DNA from 2 places in the Marinobacter arenosus genome. Region 1 is predicted to be linked to the other one. Evidence: predicted binding sites of a transcription regulator. Region 1 holds the regulator's gene; the other holds the start of a gene.
What was found. Region 1 encodes FliA, which starts transcription of late flagellar genes. Its sites were predicted from a motif close to CTAAAGTTTNNNNNNNNNNNGCCGNTAA; they were not measured.
Positions count from the first base shown of each region.

Region 2: a site for FliA is predicted at 1,782-1,809, ahead of KXD86_RS05830 (methyl-accepting chemotaxis protein). Genes of this name have one in related genera too.

Region 1 covers NZ_JAHVAO010000001.1:978,794-989,548, reverse strand. The annotation lists gene flhF (flagellar biosynthesis GTPase FlhF) at 1-1,074, shown strand, start outside; gene KXD86_RS04500 (MinD/ParA family ATP-binding protein) at 1,181-1,993, shown strand; gene KXD86_RS04495 (RNA polymerase sigma factor FliA) at 2,024-2,767, shown strand; gene cheY (chemotaxis response regulator CheY) at 2,930-3,313, shown strand; gene KXD86_RS04485 (protein phosphatase CheZ) at 3,334-4,119, shown strand; gene KXD86_RS04480 (chemotaxis protein CheA) at 4,137-6,254, shown strand; gene KXD86_RS04475 (protein-glutamate methylesterase/protein-glutamine glutaminase) at 6,301-7,446, shown strand; gene KXD86_RS04470 (flagellar motor protein) at 7,446-8,186, shown strand; gene motD (flagellar motor protein MotD) at 8,205-8,987, shown strand; gene KXD86_RS04460 (ParA family protein) at 9,191-9,988, shown strand; gene KXD86_RS04455 (chemotaxis protein CheW) at 9,981-10,715, shown strand.
Region 2 covers NZ_JAHVAO010000001.1:1,272,532-1,283,286, reverse strand. The annotation lists gene KXD86_RS05835 (PhoX family protein) at 1-1,703, shown strand, start outside; gene KXD86_RS05830 (methyl-accepting chemotaxis protein) at 1,922-3,562, shown strand; gene KXD86_RS05825 (DUF4870 family protein) at 3,633-3,995, shown strand; gene KXD86_RS05820 (OmpA family protein) at 4,313-5,380, shown strand; gene KXD86_RS19080 (thrombospondin type 3 repeat-containing protein) at 5,397-6,863, shown strand; gene KXD86_RS19075 (hypothetical protein) at 7,068-7,316, opposite strand; gene KXD86_RS05800 (MFS transporter) at 7,523-8,836, opposite strand; gene KXD86_RS05795 (23S rRNA (adenine(2030)-N(6))-methyltransferase RlmJ) at 9,027-9,866, shown strand; gene KXD86_RS05790 (MarR family transcriptional regulator) at 9,909-10,755, shown strand, end outside.

The DNA.
Region 1 (10,755 bases):
GATCAGCACCGCCGGCTGGAGGACGAATTGAACCGGTCCCGTGATCGCATCCGTGAGGTCCGGGAAAAGCGGGCGAAAATGGGCGCCTCCTATTCCGATGGTTCGTTTGCCGCGTTGAACGAGGCAGCGTCTTCTGGGTTCGAGGAACCGGCGACCTCGCCGTCGGCCAGTGCTCGTGGGTATTCCGATGAGCTGGCCCAGATGCGGGCAGAAATCAGCTCGCTCAGGGATATGATGAGTGGTCGCGCCGCCGAGCCGGCAAAGCCGGTGAGCAATGCGGTGCAGCAGCGACTGGCCGAGCGGCTCCAGGAGTTCGGTCTGAGCGCCGACCTGTCAGGCTCGTTGTCCCGGCGCCATAAGGGTGGTCGTCTGGAAGACGGCTGGAAGCAATCCCTGAAAATGCTGGCAACCGGTGTCCGTACCTCACGCCAGGAATGGCTGGACGAAGGCGGAGTCTATGCACTGGTCGGTCCGACCGGTTCCGGCAAGACCACCACCATTGGCAAACTGGCGGCGCGCTATGTTCTGCGCCATGGGGCAGACTCGCTGGCGCTGGTCACGACGGACCGCTACCGGGTGGCCGCCCACGAGCAGCTGTTCGTATTCGGTCGGATTCTGAACGTGCCGGTTCGTGTCGTCGATGAAAGCCACTCGTTGGACGATATTCTGGACGAGTTGTCCGACCGGCACCTGGTGCTGATTGATACCGCGGGCCTGACCAGTTCTGACAAGGGTTACCAGGAACAGCTGGCGGAGTTGGCGCGCAGCCACCACAATATCCGTACCCATCTGGTGGTGTCTGCCACCAGCCAGCCGCGTATCATGAAATCCGTGTGGCATTGCTATAAGATGGCAAATCTTGCGGGCTGCGTGATGACAAAGATTGACGAAGCCCTGACACTGGGGGAATCTCTGGGATTCGTGATGGAAACCGGATTGCCGGTGGCCTATTACACGGACGGGCAGAAAATCCCCGAGGACCTGCACCACGCGGAGTCCATTCCCCTGGTGCGATTGGCCGTGGAACGGCTGAAGCGCCTCCAGCAACAGCAGGCCGTTGCCGAGGGGGCCTGAGCGGGGAAGGACCTTTACCGGATGACGGAGAATCCGGCGCGCAGAATTGGCGCCGTTCAGAGACACGACAAGCCTTCGGTATAACTGGCGAGAGACAAGAAACAACATGAGCAAAGCACATCCGGTACAGGTGATTGCGGTTTCCGGCGGCAAAGGTGGGGTCGGCAAGAGTAACGTGTCGGTCAACCTCGGTATTGCCCTGGCGCAGAAAGGTCGCCGCGTGGTCATTCTGGATGCCGATCTTGGTCTGGCCAACATCGATGTTCTGCTCGGAATAACGGCTAACCGGAACATTGCCGATGTGCTCGCCGGAGAGTGTGATCTCAAGGACATCCTGGTCAACGGTCCCGGTGGCATCAAGATTGTTCCGGCCTCGTCCGGCACCCAGCGGATGACCCACCTCAGCCCGATGGAGCATGCCGGCCTGATTAACGCGTTCAGTGAGCTGGGTGACCAGATTGATGTGCTGATCGTCGATACGGCAGCGGGTATTTCCGAATCCGTCGTCAGCTTCCTCCGGGCTTCCCAGGAACTGCTTTTTGTGGTCTGCGACGAGCCCACCTCCATCACCGATGCCTACGCCCTGATCAAGCTCATGAACCGGGAATACGGCACGAACCGTTTCCGTATCCTCGCGAATCAGGTGCGAAATGAGCAGGAAGGCCGACACCTGTTTGAGAAGCTCAGTCGGGTGACCGAACGTTTTCTTGATGTCGCACTACAATATGTGGGTATGGTGCCCTACGACGAAGCCGTCAAAAAAGCGGTACAGCGGCAGCGAGCGGTGTTGGACGCCTACCCGCGCGCCAAGGCATCCCTCGCGATCAAGGCTCTGGCCGACAAGGTCGACAACTGGCCGTTGCCGTCCTCGCCAAGAGGTCACCTGGAGTTCTTTGTGGAACGGCTCGTCGAAGTCTGAATCTGATCCAGTCAAAACAACACCGGATACATGACATTGGCGAAACATCTGGGAATCTATCAGCAGTCGGATGCGAAAAGTCCTTCTCGACTCATTGAAGAGCATGCGCCGCTGGTCAAGAAAATAGCCCTTCATCTCATGGCCAGGTTGCCCGCCTCGGTGCAACTGGATGATTTGATGCAGGCGGGCATGATCGGACTGCTCGAATCTGCCCAACGCTACAGCTCCACCAAGGGCGCTACCTTCGAAACCTACGCCGGCATTCGGATTCGGGGTGCCATGGTGGACGAGATCCGCAAAGGTGACTGGGTGCCCCGCTCGGTCCACCGAAATGCCCGCCGGATATCCCAGGCCATCAAGGCCGTCGAAGACCGACTCGGTCGCGAAGCCCAGGACCAGGAAGTTGCGGAGGAACTGGGTATGGAGTTATCCGAGTACCACGCCTCGCTTTCCGATGCCAACAGTGGACGACTTTTTAGCCTCGATGAGCTCAATGAATCCGGTGAGCTGCCGATAGAGGAAGCAGAGACCAGTGATAATCCGCTGGACGGTCTGGCATCCGATGCGTTCCGGCGCAACCTGGCCGTGGCCATTGAAGAGCTGCCGGAGCGCGAAAAGTTGGTCCTGAGCCTGTACTACCAGGAAGAGCTGAACCTCAAGGAAATCGGCGCCGTTCTGGGTGTCAGTGAGAGCCGTGTCAGCCAGATTCACAGTCAGGCCGCGCTGCGACTGCGAGGACGTCTCGCAGACTGGCGCCGGGATGCAGATGACTGAACGTGTGCACTCTGTGTCTGGCTCATAGAGCTGTGTAGTTTTTGGTAACCGGCGCTTTACACGAACACCAAAGATCAGACAATAAGTGCTTAAAACAGCGGCCTGCTAGATTTCGAACTCAAAGGTCAAACGAAATCCGGGTGTTACAAACTGGAGGTCCCATTGGACAAGAACATGAAAATCCTGATTGTGGATGACTTTTCCACAATGCGACGGATCATCAAGAACCTGCTGCGTGATTTGGGTTTCAGCAACACCGATGAGGCGGACGATGGCAACACAGCCCTGCCGATGCTGAAAAGCGGAAAGTACGATTTTCTGGTGACGGACTGGAACATGCCGGGAATGACGGGGCTGGATCTGCTGAAGTCCGTGCGCGCCGATGAGAACCTGAAGACGTTGCCCGTGCTGATGGTAACGGCCGAGGCCAAGCGGGATCAGATTGTGGCTGCCGCACAGGCCGGGGTGAATGGCTACGTCGTCAAGCCGTTCACCGCAGCCGTCCTCAAAGAAAAGATTGAGAAAATCTTCGAACGCATTCAGTAAGCAGAGGTCGGATGGCTCTCATGAGCGACAGCAACAAGAACCATCGTAGCCTTGATCCGGAGGCGACGGAGAAGCTCAAGCGTCAGAGCGCCGAGTTGGCCGCAAGCCTGGAGGCCGGAGATTACGCTCAGGCCATGACCGTGATCAATGAACTCAGTGAGGTTAGGGACCAGAGTCTCTACCGCGAGGTTGGCCGGCTGACCCGAAGTCTTCATGAAGCGATCCGCAACTTTCAGGTGGATCCGCGCAGCGCCGAACAACAGGAAGCGCTGTCAAAAATGACCGATGCCTCGGACCGGCTCGAGTATGTGGTACGGATGACCAGCCAGGCGGCCAACCGCACCATGGATCTGGTGGAGGAGACCATGCCTTTGGCCCACTCCGTCCGCGATGAAGCCTCAGCGCTTCGGGATGAATGGCAGCGATTGCGTCGCCGGGAAATGCAGCCAGCCGAGTTTCGAGAGCTTTATGGTCGGATCGACCAGTTCTTTGTCAGCCTGACAACGGACGCGGATTCGATATACCGGAATCTTTCGGAAATTCTGCTGGCCCAGGATTTCCAGGACCTGACCGGGCAAGTGATCCAGAAGGTCACCACCCTGGTGAAAGAAGTAGAAGAACAGATGCTCAGCCTCGTGGTTATGGCGAGCCATGTGGACCAGATAACCGGCACCGTACACCAGATTGACGAAATCCAGGTTTCGGCAGAAGAGGGTGTTGGCCCGCAGATCAAGGCTGATGAGCGTGACGATGTGGTTTCGGGGCAGGATGACGTTGATGACCTGTTGTCCAGTCTCGGATTCTGAATTAATAGGGAATACTCATGGCGTTTGATGCTGATGATGAGATTTTGCAGGACTTCCTCGTGGAGGCCGGCGAAATTCTCGAGAAGCTGTCGGAGCAACTGGTCGATCTTGAGCGACACCCCGACGACAGTGATCTGTTGAACGCCATTTTCCGCGGCTTTCACACGGTCAAAGGTGGCGCGGGTTTCCTCCAGCTCGATGCCCTGGTGAATTGCTGCCACTCCGCCGAGAACGTCTTCGATACCCTGCGCAACCACAAACGCAAGGTGGATGCGGAGCTGATGGACGTGGTCCTCGAGGCTCTCGATCACGTCAACGCCATGTTTGAACAGGTCCGGAATCACGAGGACCTGACGCCCGCCCCGGATGCACTGATTGCTGCCCTCGATGCGTTCGCGGAGCCTCAGGGCAATGCCGGTCAACGATCATCAGAAGTCCCCGCCGAGACCGGGCAAGGCGGCGCTGAAGAGGGCGGTGATATCACCGACGATGAGTTTGAACAGCTGCTGGACGCCCTTCAGGACGGGGGTGACGTAACCTCGGGTCAGCCCGCCAGTGCTGGTGAGTCCTCAGGTGCGCCTGCCGGGGACTCCGGTGATGACGAGATCACCGATGACGAGTTCGAGGCCCTGCTCGACCAACTTCATGGCAAGGGCCAGTTTGCCGGCGCTCCGGCGCACGATGAGCCTGCTGCCGGCGCCGGGCCGGCCGAACCGGCGTCGTCGGGTAAAGACGATGACCTGATTACCGACGATGAGTTCGAAAAGCTACTGGACGAACTGCACGGGAAGGGTAGTGGGCCCACCGCCACCGATACTGAGAAGGCCGCCGGAGCCGGGTCGTCTGCCGCTGAAGCGCCGAAAGCGCCCGCAGCCAAGCAGAAAAAGGACGAAGCGCCGGGGTCCGCCGAGCACTCCGCGCCGGCGACCAAGGCCGCGGCGCCAGCCACTCCAGCCAGAGATGCGGCGCCGGCGGCGGAGACCACGGTGCGGGTGGATACCAAGCGTCTTGACGACATCATGAACATGGTCGGCGAACTGGTACTGGTGCGAAACCGGCTTCAGCGGCTGGGTGCGGCCAGTGATGATGAACACATGCAGAAGGCCGTATCCAACCTGGATGTGGTGACGACTGATCTTCAGTCCGCCGTCATGCAGACGCGCATGCAGCCCATCAAGAAGGTGTTCGGCCGATTCCCCCGCGTGGTCCGTGACCTTGCCCGAAGTCTGAAAAAAGAGGTGAACCTCGTCATGCACGGCGAGGAGACCGATCTGGATAAGAACCTGGTGGAGGCCCTGTCGGATCCACTGGTTCACCTGGTGAGGAATTCGGTCGATCACGGTATCGAAGCACCGGACGTCCGCGAGAAGGCGGGCAAACCGAGGCAGGGTACCGTTACCTTGTCAGCCGAGCAGGAAGGGGATCATATCCTCCTGTCCATCGAGGACGATGGTGCGGGTATGGACCCGGAAGTGCTGCGTCGTAAGGCCGTTGAGAAGGGTATCTACGAACAGGATGCAGCGGACCGGCTGACCGACAACGAATGCTTCAACCTGATTTTTGCCGCCGGTTTCTCGACCAAGGAGCAAATCTCCGATGTCTCCGGTCGCGGAGTCGGCATGGATGTGGTCAAAACCAAGATCGGCCAGCTCAATGGCCAGATCAACATCGTGTCCGAGCGGGGCAAGGGCTCACGGATCATCATCAAGGTTCCGCTCACCCTGGCGATCATGCCAACGCTGATGATCATGCTCGGCGACCAGTCGTTCGCCCTGCCGCTGGTGAACGTCGTGGAGATTTTCCACCTGGATCTGACCAAGACCAACGTTGTCGACGGGCGCGAGTGCATCGTTGTGCGGGACAAGGTGTTCCCGCTGTTCCACATCAAGCGGTGGCTGGTGAAAAACGCCGCCCGTGAGGACGAGCCGGAGAATGCCCACGTCGTGATCGTGGCCATGGGCACCAAACAGGTTGGTTTTGTCGTCGATCAACTGGTGGGCCAGGAAGAAGTCGTCATCAAGCCGTTGGGCCGGGCGCTGCAGGGTACGCCGGGTATGGCCGGTGCAACCATAACCGGCGACGGGCGTATCGCCCTGATTATTGATGTTCCCAGCCTGCTGCAACATTACAGCTGACCAGGCCAGGGTGGAGCGAGAGATTGGACTTCGTTAGGAGAAATGGATGACAGTTTCTGTCCTGGTCGTGGATGATTCAGGGTTCTTTCGAAAACGGCTCACGGAAATTCTGACCGGCTCGGGCCAGATCAAGGTGGTGGGCGTGGCCACCAATGGCCGCGAAGGTGTGGAGCTCGCTGAAAGGCTGCGGCCGGATGTCATCACCATGGATTACGAGATGCCGATCATGGACGGTATTTCGGCGGTACGGGAGATCATGAAAAAGAACCCCGTACCGGTATTGATGTTTTCGTCGCTGACCTATGAGGGAGCCAGGGTCACCCTGGATGCGCTCGAAGCTGGGGCCGTGGATTTCCTGCCGAAGAACTTTGAGGAAATTGCCCGGGATAGCAGTCAGCTTCAAAAAATTCTCATTGATCGGATTCTGGATGTGGCCCAAAGCCGGCCGGGAGCGCGATCAACGCCGGCTCCCAGCGCCGCCCCCTCCTCACCGGCCCGGCGTGAGACCGCCCCTCCAAGCCCGCGCCCGACGTCCCCGCGGCCAGCCATTGCGCCCAGATCGGCACCGCCGACCGACGAGCCGGAAGCGCCCAGACGGACCGCCCGGCGGGGCGCCGCCAGGCATTACAGCGTTGTTGGTATTGGCACCTCCACCGGCGGGCCGGTGGCTCTGCAGCGGGTGCTGACGTCGTTGCCGGCCTCGTTTCCTGCGCCGATCGTTCTGGTTCAGCACATGCCGGCGAGTTTTACGCCGGCATTTGCCGAAAGACTCAATAAGCTCTGCAAGATCCAGGTGCGTCAGGCTGAAGACGGAGACGTGCTCCGACCGGGCCTTGCCTTACTCGCTCCGGGCGGCAAACAGATGATGATCGAAAACCGCGGCGGACAGGCCCGGGTACGTATCCTGCCCGGTGATGAGCGCCTTAACTACAAACCCTGTGTCGATGTCACATTCGGCTCGCTGGCCCGAAGTTTCCCCGGCAAGACCCTGGGGGTCATCCTGACGGGCATGGGCTCGGATGGTAAGGATGGCTGCCGGATGATGAAGCAGACCGGATCGGTTGTCTGGTCCCAGGATGAAAAAACCTCGGTCATCTATGGCATGCCGATGGCGGTGGCCCGGGCAGGACTCAGTGACGAAGTTCTGGCACTCGAAGAGATCGGGCCGCGACTGATGGAAGGGGTCGCCTGATGGATATCCTCAGTCTGCTCGGTATCGTACTCGCCTTTGCGGCCATCCTGGGTGGCAATTTGCTGGAAGGTGGGGCACTGGGTTCCCTGTTCAACGGTCCGGCAGCGCTCATCGTCGTGGGTGGAACGCTCGCGGCGACCATACTGCAGACATCGTGGCCGGTGTTGAAGCGGGCATTCACCCAGGTCCGTTGGGTGTTCGTGCCGCCGTTTATCAGCATGGAGGATGGCATCGGCAAGGTCATAGACTGGAGTGTGAAAGCGCGCAAGCAGGGGCTGCTTGGTCTTGAGGGTCTGGCGGAACGTGAGCCCGAACCGTTTGCCCAGAAGGGCCTTCAATTGCTGGTGGACGGGGCGGAGACCGAGACCATCCGCAGCATCATGGAAGTGGATCTCGAGTCCCGGGAGCAACGGGACCTGGAGTCGGCGAAGGTGTTCGAGGCCATGGGCGGATATTCGCCCACCATTGGCATCATTGGTGCGGTGATGGGCCTGATCCAGGTCATGACCAATCTGGAAGACCCCCAGTCTCTGGGGAGCGGGATTGCCACTGCCTTCGTGGCGACGATCTACGGTGTCGCCCTGGCGAACCTGCTGTTCTTCCCGGTGGCGAACAAATTAAGGGGCATCATCCGCGACCGAACGCGGTACCAGGACATGATGATCGACGGCATCATTGCCATTGCCGATGGTGAGAACCCGAAATCCATTGAAATGCGACTGCGGGGCTTTCTGCAGTAATCATGGGCAGGCCAACTTATGCGGCGGCGTAGGCAACCCCAGGAAGATCTCCACAACAAGGAACGCTGGCTGATTTCCTATGCGGATTTCATCACCCTCCTGTTCGCGTTTTTTGTGGTCATGTACTCCGTTTCCTCCGTTAACGAAGGCAAATACAAAGTCCTCTCCGAAACCCTGACCGGCGTGTTCAATGCGCCGCAGCGATCCGTTGAGCCGATTGCGGTGGGCGAGCAGCCGCCGCGATCTACCGCGACCCCGTCCGATGCCGTGATCCCGCCGGCAGTCACCGAGGCCCCGCGTAATTCAGAGAGTGATGCCCAGGCCCGAACCGAAGCCCTCCGGACCATGGCCGACCAACTTGCTATGGAATTCGATGAACTGATCGAGCAGGGTGTGGTGACGATGGAGACCAGCGACCGATGGCTGGAACTCAATCTGCCGAACAGTCTCCTGTTTGGCAGTGGAGACGCCGAGCCGCACTACGATGCCTTTGAGGTGGTGCAGAAGATCGCCAGGGTTCTGCGCGATCGTGATAACGCGGTCAAGGTGGAAGGGTTTACGGACAACCAGCCCATCAATACACCGAGATTCCCCTCTAACTGGGAGCTTTCAACCGCCCGGGCAGCCGCGGTGGTTCGAATGCTGACGATGGAAGGGGTCGAGCCGGAGCGGATGGCAGCGGTCGGTTATGGTCGGTTTCAGCCGGTTGCCCGCAATGATACCAACGAGGGCCGGAGGCGAAATCGGCGGGTCGTTCTCCTGATTTCCCGTGATGCCAGTGTCCGTGGCGCGATGCGCTGATACCGGTTTCGCAGCCCATCTGTATGGCTGCCTTGGCATGGTTCCTGTATTACTCCGAGGTAATGAATTCCGGCCGGCAAGCGATTGCCGTTTCATCTCATTTTGCGGGCTCTCAGGGGTCAAGTTGCCGACGAACCGGCCGATAAACCGGGAGGCAGCGGGGTGAGTCCGGCTGCAATGACGTTTTCTCTGGAGAAACAAGCGTGCGAATCTGGGCTGTAGCCAATCAAAAGGGCGGTGTGGGTAAGACCACTTCCGTGGTGGCGTTGGGCGGTTTACTGGCCGAACGTGGCAAGCGTGTGCTTGTGGTTGATCTTGATCCCCACGGTTCACTCACGAGTTGGTTCGGATACGACCCGGATACCATTGCCCACAGCGTGTTCGACCTTTTCCAGCACCAGGGCAAGGTGCCCGTGGGGCTACCGGCCCAGCTGATCACTGAAACGAGCTGTAACGGGATGTCCCTGCTGCCTGCCAGCACCGCTTTGGCGACGCTGGAGCGTCGGATGGTGGGGGTCGAGGGCATGGGGCTGATCGTCTCCCGCGCGCTGGCGCAGTTATGGGACGATTTCGATTACGTGCTGCTGGATAACACACCATCGCTCGGGGTGTTGATGGTGAATGCGTTGGCGGCCGCCCAGCACCTGGTTATTCCGGTACAGACCGAATTTCTGGCCATCAAGGGCCTCGAGCGGATGCTGCATACCCTGAAAATGATCATGCGGTCCCAGAAAAACGAGCTGCCATACACCATCGTTCCTACGCTGTACGATCGCCGTACCCAAGCGTCGGTGAAGAGCCTGAATCTGCTTCGAAAAACCTACTCGGACAGCCTCTGGCGGTTTGCCGTTCCTGTGGATACCAAGTTCCGGGATGCCAGTCAGTCAGGCGTTGTGCCATCGGCGCTGGATGCGGAAACCCACGGTGTACGCGCTTATGCCCACCTGCTTGAGGACTTGCTGGCCCGCACCGGTTCCGTGAAGGAGCGTCAGCATGCCTGACGAAAAATTGACGAGACTGTCTGACCCGGCCAGCGCCATCGCCAGTTATCTGGATGACCTCCTGCATACGGCGACGGATAGCGCCCTGCTGGAAGAGTCGGTCGTAGAGGCTCCGGCACCTGAAGCCAGCCCGCAGGTAGACGAGCCGCCAGTCCCGGAGCCGGTCATCGAGAAGGCGCCGGCTCCGGAAACGCCGGAACCCGAGCGTGTCACCGGACCGCAGACCGAGTTGCAGCCGGCAGCCTCCGAACCGCCATCCCGGCCCGATTGGTCCGGTGCTCCGTTCGAATGCCTGATCTTTACGGTGGCCGGTCTGCAGTTGGCGGTTCCGCTGATTCTGCTGGGCGCGATTCATCGCGTTGAAGAGGAAATCCGGCCGATCCCGGGAAGCCCGCGCTGGTACATGGGCATACGGCCTGATCGGGATCAGAACCTGAGGGTGGTGGATACCGCCGAATGGATCATGGCGGGACGAGTGCCCGAGAATGCCCGTGACAACTATCGCTTTGTTATTCGACTGGACAACAGCGAATGGGGACTGGCCTGTGACGACGTGGCGCAGTCCTTCACGCTGAAACCGGATGAGGTGCGCTGGCGAACCGCCCGAAGCAAGCGACCCTGGCTGGCCGGAACGGTCATCGATCACATGTGCGCCCTCATTGACGTGCGCACCATGGCCGACCTTCTTGTCCGGGCTGAACGTGAGCACCATCTCGACCTGAGTTGAGAAAAACGCGGTTACCGAATGAAACTGTGCCACGCTGGCA
Region 2 (10,755 bases), 290 kb from region 1:
GGGGGACGCCGATTACCGGTTCCTATCCGGCTTTCCGGGCTGATGCTTCCAACTCGGGGGCGGACCAGGAGCAACAGGTCGGCATGCACCACGATGGCATGCATTTCTTCCCGATCGATCAGAAAGCCGGCGGCAACAGTTCCACCGAAGGCCTGCTGGTGATGAACCACGAGTACATCAACCAGGCGGCCCTGCATCCGGGTGGCCCCACCAGCGCTGACACCAACGGTGGCGTGCGCCCCGAAGATGAAGTGCGCAAGGAAATTGCCGCCCATGGCGTGTCCGTGGTCCACATCAAACAGAACAGCGAAGGCACCTGGGACGTGGTGTTCGGCAGCCCGTTCAATCGCCGGATTACCGGTGGCACCGAGATGGATATCCGGGGCCCGGTGCGCGGCTACGCGAAGCTGAAAACCAAGTTCAGCCCGGATGCCACCGAAACCCGTGGCACCCTGAACAACTGCTCCATGGGCCCGACACCCTGGGGCACCTACCTGACGGCGGAAGAGAACTGGCACGGGTACTTTGCCAACAGCGATGCCACCCAGCCCCGTGAACAGACCCGGCATGGTGTGGGCAGTGCCAGCCGCTACGACTGGGAACTCGCCGACGGCGCCGCGGACGCTTATGTGCGGTTTGACGTGACCCCCACCGGCGCCTCGGAAACCGATGATTACCGCAACGAGGCCAACACCTACGGCTACATGGTGGAAATCGATCCGTTCACACCCGAAAGCAAGCCGCAGAAGCGCACCGCTCTGGGCCGGTTTGGCCACGAGGGCGTGATTTTCGCGCCGGTCAAGGAGGGCCAGCCGGTCGTGTGTTACTCGGGTGACGATTCCCGTTTCGAGTACATCTACAAGTTCGTGTCCTCCCAGCCCTATTCGGCGGCCACCGCCGGCGGTTACCTGCTGGATGAAGGCACCCTGTACGTGGCCCGCTTCAACGAGGACGGTTCCGGTGACTGGTTGCCCTTGTCGCTGGACGATGCCGACTTTGCAGCCAAGGTGACAGCGGCCGAAGGCACAACGGTCGGTGATATCGCATTCGACGGCTTTGCCAACCAGGCCGATGTGCTGCTCAATACCCGTCTGGCCGCCGACATCGCGGGCGCAACCCCCATGGACCGCCCCGAGTGGGGAGCGGTCGATCCGAACACCGGCGAGGTCTACTTCACGCTGACCAATAATTCGCAGCGCACGGAAGCACAGACCAACGCCGCCAACCCGATTGCCGAGAACCGCACCGGTCACATCATTCGCTGGACGGAAGCGAACAATAACCACACGGCCGTCGCGTTCGATTGGGACATCTTTGTCTTTGCCGGTGAGCAGGGCACCGAAACGGTTGTCGACGGCAATACCGTGGTATCGCTGACCGACGACAACATCTTCAACAGCCCGGATGGTCTCTGGTTCGACTACAACGGTCGCCTCTGGATCCAGACCGATGGCTCTGACGACGCGCCCTACCAGAACAACATGATGCTGGCGGCGAATCCGGTGACCCGTGAGATCAAGCGTTTCTTCGTGGGGCCGCAGGGGTGTGAAGTCACCGGTGTGGTGACCACGCCGGACGTGAAGACAATGTTCGTCAATATTCAGCATCCGGCGGCGGACTGGCCGTTCGGAACCGAGGGCGATCACCCGCGGGATGCCACGGTCATTGTCACCCGCGACGACGGCGGGGTAATCGGCGCGTAAGCGTCCCGCCAACTCCCTTCTGCAACCGCAGGACCGCTCGATTCCGTCAGGGGATTGCGCGGTCCTGCGGTTTTTCTGTTCAAGAAATCGCCACTCCCGCCGATACCTGTCATGCATCAACTAAAGTATGAGTTATTAGATTAGGTCAATTCATTACTCTCCCTAATGGCCTTCAGGCGCAGAATGATTTCACGAATAACAATAAATTCGAGGTTGGTATGGCATTACTCGACCGGACGACCGTCCTTTGGGGGGTGGCAGTTGCAGCGGTTGCTGCGGTTGTCAGTGGCGTGGTGGCACCGATGGTAGGGCTGGAACCCGCATCCATCCTGATTGGACTGATCAGCGGCCTTGCGCTTGGCAGTGGCTACTTCATCCTACGGGTACTGGAACCCATTGAACGGGGCATCAAGGGCCTGAACGACGGCTCCTTGCCCGATGACCACCCGCTTCGAACCCAGTGCGATGGGCTGCTTTCCGATGCAAGGGCCGGTCGCGCCCTGGTCGAGACCCTGGCGGGCAGCGCCGACCAGAATGCCATTTCCGCAGCCCAGGTGTCTTTTGCCGCCGACCAGTTGAAGCTGCGTCTTGACCGACAGGTGCAGGAGACGGCCCAGATGGCCGAGTACGCGGGCCAGATTACCGAAACGGTCCGCGAATCGTCCGCCCAGGCCACCGAGGCCGCGACCATGGCGCACCAGGCCAGTGTGACCAGTGCCGAAGGTCGTCAGGCACTGGTCGATGCCATCGACAGTGTCCGATTGGTTCATCAGCAGTCGGCCGAGAACCTCACGCTCATCCAGGCGCTGAACGAAAAATCCAACAAGATCCAGGGTGTTACCACCACCATCCAGGGGATTGCCGAACAGACCAACCTGCTCGCGCTCAACGCAGCCATCGAGGCCGCTCGCGCAGGGGAGCAGGGCCGAGGCTTTGCCGTCGTCGCAGATGAAGTCCGGCAACTGGCGGGTCGAACCGCGCAGGCGACCAGTGAAGTCGCTGAAACCCTGCAGGAGATCCGGTCGGGCACGACCCTGGTTGTCACCCGAATTGAAGATCTCGCCCGCAGTGTCGAGGAGGGGCTGACGTCCGTGGAGAGTGTGGGCGAGCGCCTGGACCAGATCCGGGACCAGTCTGACCGGGTGCAGCAGCAGGTGGCCCGGATTGCTGAAATTGACCAGAACAACGAGCAGAGTCTGGAACAGATGTTCGCCGGCATTGAAACGGTTCGGGACCAGATCGAAGAAAGCGATGCCAGCGTCGCGTCACTGGCGGAGCAGGCCGCAACCCTCATGGAGTTGGCGGAGAAAGCCAATGCCGCCTTTGCCCTGAACAGTGATGCCAGTTACCACCGGTTCTTCTACGATCAGGCCAAGACCGGCGCCGCGAAAATCAGCCAGTTGTTCGAACAGGCGATCCGAGACGGCAAGCTGTCGGAGCAGGCGCTGTTTGATAAGAAGCGGGAACTCATTCCCAATACCCACCCGCCCAAGTACGCCAGCAGTTTCGACCGGTTTACCGACCAGTACCTGCCGACCGTGCAGGAGGCCGTCAAGGACGCCCACGAAGCCGTGGTCTTTGCCATCTCGGCGGCGCCGGACGGCTACGTGCCGACCCACAACCGCGACTTTGCCCACGCGCCCACTGGCGACCCCAAGGTGGATTTGGTCAAGAGCCGAAGCAAGCGCCTGTTCAACGACCGGACCGGTATCCGCTGCGGCAGCCACACCCAGGACATGCTGCTTCAGACTTATCGCCGGGACACTGGCGAGATCATGCACGACCTGTCGGTGCCGATCTACGTTCATGGCAAGCACTGGGGCGGATTCCGTCTGGGGTATCGTCCGGACAACCACTAACCCTTCGGCAAGTTCCGGTGTCTGCGTGCTGTGGTAGACTCCGTAGAGAACCCCGGAAGGAGAACACGTTTTGGCAGAACAGGAACACATCCCCGCCGATCCCGACCCCATTGCCCGTCGTTCAGACCCGGCCCGGAACCTGGCGGTCGTGGTCTACATCCTTCAGGCCCTGTCATTCTTTGTGGGCGGCATCACCGGTCTGGTGGGTGTCATCATCAACTACGTCAAGATGGACGACGTTCGCAATACCTGGATCGAGCGACACTTTCAGTGGCAGATTCGAACCTTCTGGATAGGGTTGTTGTGGACGGTGATCGGTATCCTGACGGCCCCGTTGATCATTGGCTGGTTCATCCTGCTCGGAGTTTCCATCTGGATTATTTACCGGATTGTCAAAGGGGCGCTCGCCCTGAATGAAGGTCGGCCCGTGTAGCGGCGGGCCTTCGTCTCGCCTGCAAGATGTCAAACAATGTAAAATAAGCGCCCAAAATCAGTGCGCGTATTTGTCCATCCGCAATTTCGCCTGCCACATAACCTCGTCCTGTAACTGCTTGGATCTACATTTGTTTTTGCCTGCACTCTCACAATCAATGTAACAAAATGTTTCAGATTGTGATTTTTGTGACGCGACCCGTTGAATTCTCGGCCAAGTTGCATCCTCTCGCATTTTTTTAATCTGTCACCGCTGACCAGAGCAGTTCCTTGCTCGCGACCCTATGGAACGACAAAAAAAGCGAAAGGAGTATCAGCATGACGAAGGCGAGACAGCTCGCGGGGTACCTGGCTGCAGGCTGCCTGACGCTGGCATCAGGCGTTCAGGCCGAAACCATCCAGCATGAAACCGAGATTTCCCTCCTTGGCACCTACATTATCCCCGATGACGAACGCACTGATGAGTATGGTGCGGCTGTCCGCGCCACCTACGGTGCACGGCTGGATAAATACTGGTGGCTGGAGCCCACTTTCTTTGCCGGAGTGATTGAAACCGGACAGTCGGGCATGACCGATTATTACCAGCAGGGGCTGGGCGTCGATGTTGCCTACCGCTTTTTCGGAAACGCGCAATTCACGCCCTTCGCCCTCGCAGGCGCGGGAGTCTCCCGCAACGATGTGGCCAACAACTCTGCCAGCGAAATCGGGGGGTACGGAAACCTGGGATTGGGTCTGCTTTCCTCGCCACTGTCCGATTCCGGTCTGAGATTCCGGGCGGACGTCCGGTACCTCTACGACACCTACGACGACGGCCATGCTGACATTCACTTGTCCGCCGGGATCACGGTGCCCATTGGTGCAACGCGCCGTCAGGTTGTTGAAACGGTCAAGTACATCGAGAAGCCGGTTGTGATCGAGAAGGAGCGCGTAATCGAGCTGCCCGACTCGGACGAAGACGGGGTTGTCGATGGTGTTGATCAGTGTCCCAACACCCTCATCGGGCTGGAAGTGGATGCCGTCGGCTGTGTGAGGACCGATCAGGAGCAGAGTGTGGTGCTTCTGGGGGTGACCTTCGAGTTCGGCTCGGACCGATTGACGGCGAACGCCAAAGATATCCTGGCAAGTACCGCCGATGCCCTCAAGGGGCAGCAGAACCTGACCGTGGAACTGGCCGGGCATACCGATAATCGGGGTAGCGCGCAATACAACCAGCAGTTGTCCCGCCTGCGTGCAGAGTCTGTTCGCGACTATCTGATCGACCTCGGGATTTCTCCTGACCGCCTTGTGGCGAAGGGTTATGGCGAGTCGCTGCCGATTCGGGGCAACGACACGGAGGAAGGGCGGGAGCGTAACCGCCGCGTCAGTTTCAACGTGATCATGGAATGAACAGGGAGTAGGTACGATGATGACAACAACAATGAAATGGTATCTGGCATTTTTGATGGCGATGACTCTGGGGCTGGCCGGGTGCCAGTCCGACAGTGACATGGTGACCGCCGCGGGCGCCTCTGGTGGCAATGATGCCCAGAATTTTGACCAGGACGGCGACGGCATCCGGGACAACGAGGATTCGTGCCCGGCCACCGTGAACTCTGGAGCCGATCAGGACGCAGACGGCATTGACGATGCCTGTGATGACCAGGTGGGGCTCTCGGTGGATAACGACAGTGACGGCGTGCTCAACGGTGAGGACAACTGCCCGGATGTGGCCAACGAGGACCAGGCGAATGCAGACCGGGATCTGTTCGGTGATGTGTGTGATACGGATGCAGACGGCGACGCCATCGCCGACAAGGTCATTAACAACGATGGCACCTTCACCCCGATCCCGCCCAGCGAGGGCGGCGATAACTGTGCGCTGGTAGCCAACAACAGTCAGGCAGACCTGGACGGCGATGATGTCGGTAATGCCTGTGACCCGGATACCGATGGCGATGGGGTTGCCGATGTAGATAACAACGGAGAGCCGCTTGATAACTGCCGCCTGGTCGCCAATCCGGACCAGCAGGATACGAACGGTGATGGTATTGGCGATGCCTGCCAGGATGACGACGACGGTGATGGCGTTCCAAACGGTTCCGACAATTGCCCGGCCGCCGTCAATCCCGACCAGGAGGACCTTGATGGCGATGGTCAGGGCGATGCCTGTGATACGGACACCGACGGTGACGGCATTGATGATGAGGGCGGGTTTGGCGAGGCCAACGACAATTGCCCGCTCGTGGCCAATCCTGATCAGGCAGATACCGATGGCGATGGTATTGGCGATGCCTGTGACCTGGTGAATGACGCCGAGTATGCCTGCGGTGTCGATGACCAGCCATTTACGCCCATGCTTGCAGCGGATCCGGATATCAGGGCCGTTGGGTCGGAGGACAATTCTGACTGCACGCTCTCGCTGCTCGGTGGATTACTGTGCAGCGTTGAGAATCCTGCCAACCCGGTTGACGCCGACCTCGAAAATTCGGCGAGGTTGCAGAACACGGATCTGTTGGGACTGAGCACCATCCGTTTCCGGGTTGCTGCGACCACCGGTTTTGCCTACCCCGGAAGCAACGCCCTGGGCATTGCGTTCAACGAGAGCCCCCAGCTTTTGCAGGCGGACCTTCTTGGTGGCGATCTGATTGTCCGGACCAGGCTCAACGGTGAGACGCAGGAAGAAAGCAACGGCGAAGCAACGGTGGACCTGGATCTCCTTGGTGCCTCGGGCGTGCTGGGAGGTACGGACAGCAGTTTCCTGATCTTCCAGACGACCAAACGGTTCGATACGGTGGAAGTGGAGTTTGCGCCGTCGCTGCTTTCTTTGCTGAATGAAGTGAACGTGCTGGCGGTATGCGCAAGTAAAACGGACATCGTCGCAGCGCACTAAATGCCTTCGCCGGGTCTTCGGACCCGGCTGGATAAAGAGCCCTATCGAGGGCTCTTTTTTTACGTTTCCCGTATCAGAGCGTGCTCACGTATCCGAGAGCGGCGAGACTGATCAGGAAAAAGCACAGGGCGAACGTCACCCTGGCACGGCGGTGGGGTGGGAACAGACTCTCACGGTAGCTCATGTTCAGACTCCGGTGGCCAATCAAGGAGTTGCTACTGCCAACGAGTGCCGAAAAATCCTGGCCTCGACGCACAGCCCGCAGTTGGTCTTGGAACACTGATCTGCATCGTGTAAGTGCACGGCCTTCAGAGCGCCGGGCGTTCGTTTGTTCAGGCCTTGGTAGGCCTTGATGTGGCGACTAAGAGCGTCGGATGCCTCTTTCGAGGTCGAGAATGGGCCCAGATCCGCCTGTTCGCGGGTGCGGGCGTACCAGCCATACAAGGTGTGCATAAGCCGGTTTTGATGGGCGCTGGGTATAGTGGTGTCTGTTCTCATGTCTCTGCCTCTGATACAACGACTACGCAGTAGAACGACACGTCCTTGTTGTTATCTTCCCGCCGGTCTGGTCTGTGGTTTTGATACCGCTCACCACGGACAATGCCCCATAAAGGTTCCATAGGCATTGCTTTTTGTGACGCAGTTCCCAGACGGACGGGTCAATCGGACGTCACTTCCTGGAGCCGGAGGGCACTGAGCATCCCCGCAAACCCCATCAAACCCAGAACAAGAATGACCGCCACCTCCGACACCGTGGACACAAGTGCCGTGAGGCCACCGGTTATCAGCAAAAGAACACCGATCACCGTATTACTAACTGCAGTGTAGTCGGTTCTCTTGTTGCCGCCAGCCATGTCAACCAGGTAGGTTTTACGGCCCAGCCGAACACCCGCGTGGGCGATGCTCAGGACAAAGAACGCGGCGGGATAGAACCAGACGCTACCCATGTCCGTGCCCACGACCAGCGCGGTGACACCGACAGCGATGCAGACACCACTGGCCATGGCCGCTCCCCGGATCATGACCCGGCGGCTGGAGGTATCCGCCATCCAGCCCCAGAAGCTGGCGCTTACCGAGCTTGCCAGGCTGCTGGCGAGCAGGAAAATGCCCAGCATCCAGCCCGCATCCGATTCCCGCTGGGCCAGAACAACGAAATAGGGAGAGGCCAGGGCAGAGCACAGCAACAACGCGCGGGTCATCACGAAATGGCGGAACGGGGCGTCGTCGCGCAGCAGGGAGAGGCTTTTCAACGCCTCGGTCAGGGCGTTACCTCCACCGCCCGTCTCCCCCTCGTATTCCTGAACGCCGGCAAACAGGAACCCGGCAATGATCCAGAGTCCGGCGGCAAGCAACAGCAAGGACGTGTAGAAAGCGATGCTCGGGTCGCCCCGATCCCAGAACAACAGCACGGTCATAATCACGGTGGCCGTACCGCCCAGCGTGGTGGCAAGACCTGACAACCGGCCGCGACGGGTTTTCGGGATGCATTTGCCCTGTACGTCCTTCATCGATACTGAGCAAAATCCCCGCGCAAGCGAGAACGCGATCAGCGCCGCGACAATGCCACCACCTGCGGCATAGCCATCAAGAAACCAGACACTGGCCGCCATTGCGATGACACTGACAGCCTGGCCAAAGCTGCCCAGGGTCCAGAACCACTTGCGAACGGCTTTGCGCCTGACCCAGGCCCCGATCACCATCTGTGGCACCAGCGAGCCGGCTTCTCGAATGGGCACCAGCCAGGCCACCATGGCGGGAGCCCCCACGGTGCTCATCAGCCACGCCAGGACCGTTTTCGGGCTGATGAGCAGGTCTCCGAGTTTGGTTAGAATGTTACTGGCAAGAATCAAAAAGAAATTGCGGGGGACTTCACGGCAGGCTTCCTCGGGGATGTCCTTGCAGACGCGAGCATCTTCCTCGTTGGCGATGAGGCTGTACAGCTGATCGATGTTGTCTCTGTGCTGCTTGGGCAAACCGGCTTCCTCGTGGCAAATGTAGGGCAAGGATACCAGCTACCCCGGATATCCATGAACCCGGATCTACGCGGGGCGCCCCCGGTCAGACCAGCTGGCCACGGGGCTGCGGCTCTGGCCGGGGGGCGTCTTGCTTGCCTGAGGCATTTGCTTGATGCCTAATGGGCGTCCGTTTTGAGGGAGTCGATCCATGCTGAGTTATCTCCACGCCTTCCATGCCGGCAATTTTGCCGATGTCCAGAAACACGCTGCCCTGACCCTGGCAATCACCATGATGCAGGCCAAGGCATCGGGCATTGCCTTTATGGATACCCACGCCGGCAGCGCCATGTACGATCTGGACAGTGAGCGGGCCCGAAAGACGGCCGAGGCCGATCACGGCGTCCAGAAGCTGTGGATGGCGAGGGAGAGGCTGACATCAACGGACTGGCAACCCGTGCTGGATCTGCTCTCGGTGCACACTGCCAAGGGGGGGCGGCTGAAACGTTATCCCGGTTCACCGGCCTGGTTTCGTCGTTTTCTTCGCCCCGCAGATTCGCTGACGGCCTTTGAGCTTCACCCTACCGAAGGCGATCAATTGGAAGGCTGGGCATCGAAACAGGGGGTTCGCGTGGTCCGTTCGGATGGACTGGCTGGCCTGCTGAAGCAGCTGCCTCCCCGGCAGCCGAGATTGCTGGTGCTCATCGATCCCTCGTATGAAATCAAGTCCGATTACGCCAATGTGGCAGCAACGCTGGCCGCCGCATGGCAGAAATGCCGTCATGGCGTCTATCTTATCTGGTATCCCATTCTCACCAGCGGCCTGCACCAGGGTTTGATGGACGAGATCCGGCAAAGCGGTGTGCGTAAGGTCCTGCGCAGCGAAGTGCGTCTGGAACATCCGCCGGAGCGGGGCATGATCGGATCCGGCATGCTGGTCGTGAACCCTCCCTGGGGGTTCGATGACCGTCTGGCTGGCATGATCGAGGATATCGCAGACGCCGATCTGCTGGACGTCAACCACCAACTGGATTGGCTGGTACCGGAATAGCGCGGCGCACCCACCCATTAAGGTTCAGGAGCAGTCTGTTTGATGGAGCAAGCGAAACCGCCGACACAGCCGCTGTGCCTGCCCGGTGGACTGGTCCCGATGGATCAGTGGGCCATTCCGGAGATTTCGGTCCGGCGCACGGTCAAGGACATGGTTCGCCATATACTGGTTCAGCTCCGTGTTGGCATTTCTCCGGAAGAGGAACCCTTCCAGAGCCTGGACGAACTCCCAGCGCTGTCCGAAACCCAGCTTCAGCGGATTGCCCCGGACCCGGACTTCTCGGCCCTGGCCAGGGAGTTGGCCAGCCAACTCCGGGAAAGCCAGACCGGGACACCGAATCCGCGAGACGTTGCCTTTCTGGTGGCGCCCCCGTTTTCCGGACTGCGCGAGGCCCTTGGGCTAGGCCCCCGGTTAGAGGCGAACGGCCATGCAAAGACAGAGCCCTGTACGGTTATTGCCCCCCCTGAGAATCTCCTGATGAGTGAAGAGGAAGCCCGTCACTGGTGGGATACCCAGGATCTGTCCCGGCCGTGGGTGATACCGGAGCTGGCGGATTTCTGGCTTCGTCACATGGCGGGCCTGGCCCTGGTCCGTGAGTTCTTCCGGCGAATTTCTGCGGGAGAAGCGGGGCAGGGCATCGTGGGGTGCTCAAGCTGGTTCTGGCAATTCTGGGCGAGCTATTTACCCAATATGCATGTTGGTCCCTGGACGCCAGCACCGCTGAGCGCGAGTGGTCTCAGTAGCTGGCTGACGTATCTGGCGGAAGACAACGGCGGCTCACCGGTGATTGCACGAATGACTCATGACGGGCTCTACGTCCTTCCCGCCGATGGCCTCCCCGGCAGCAAGAAGATCAAACACAGCGGATTCCTGGGGGATCTGGCGGCCA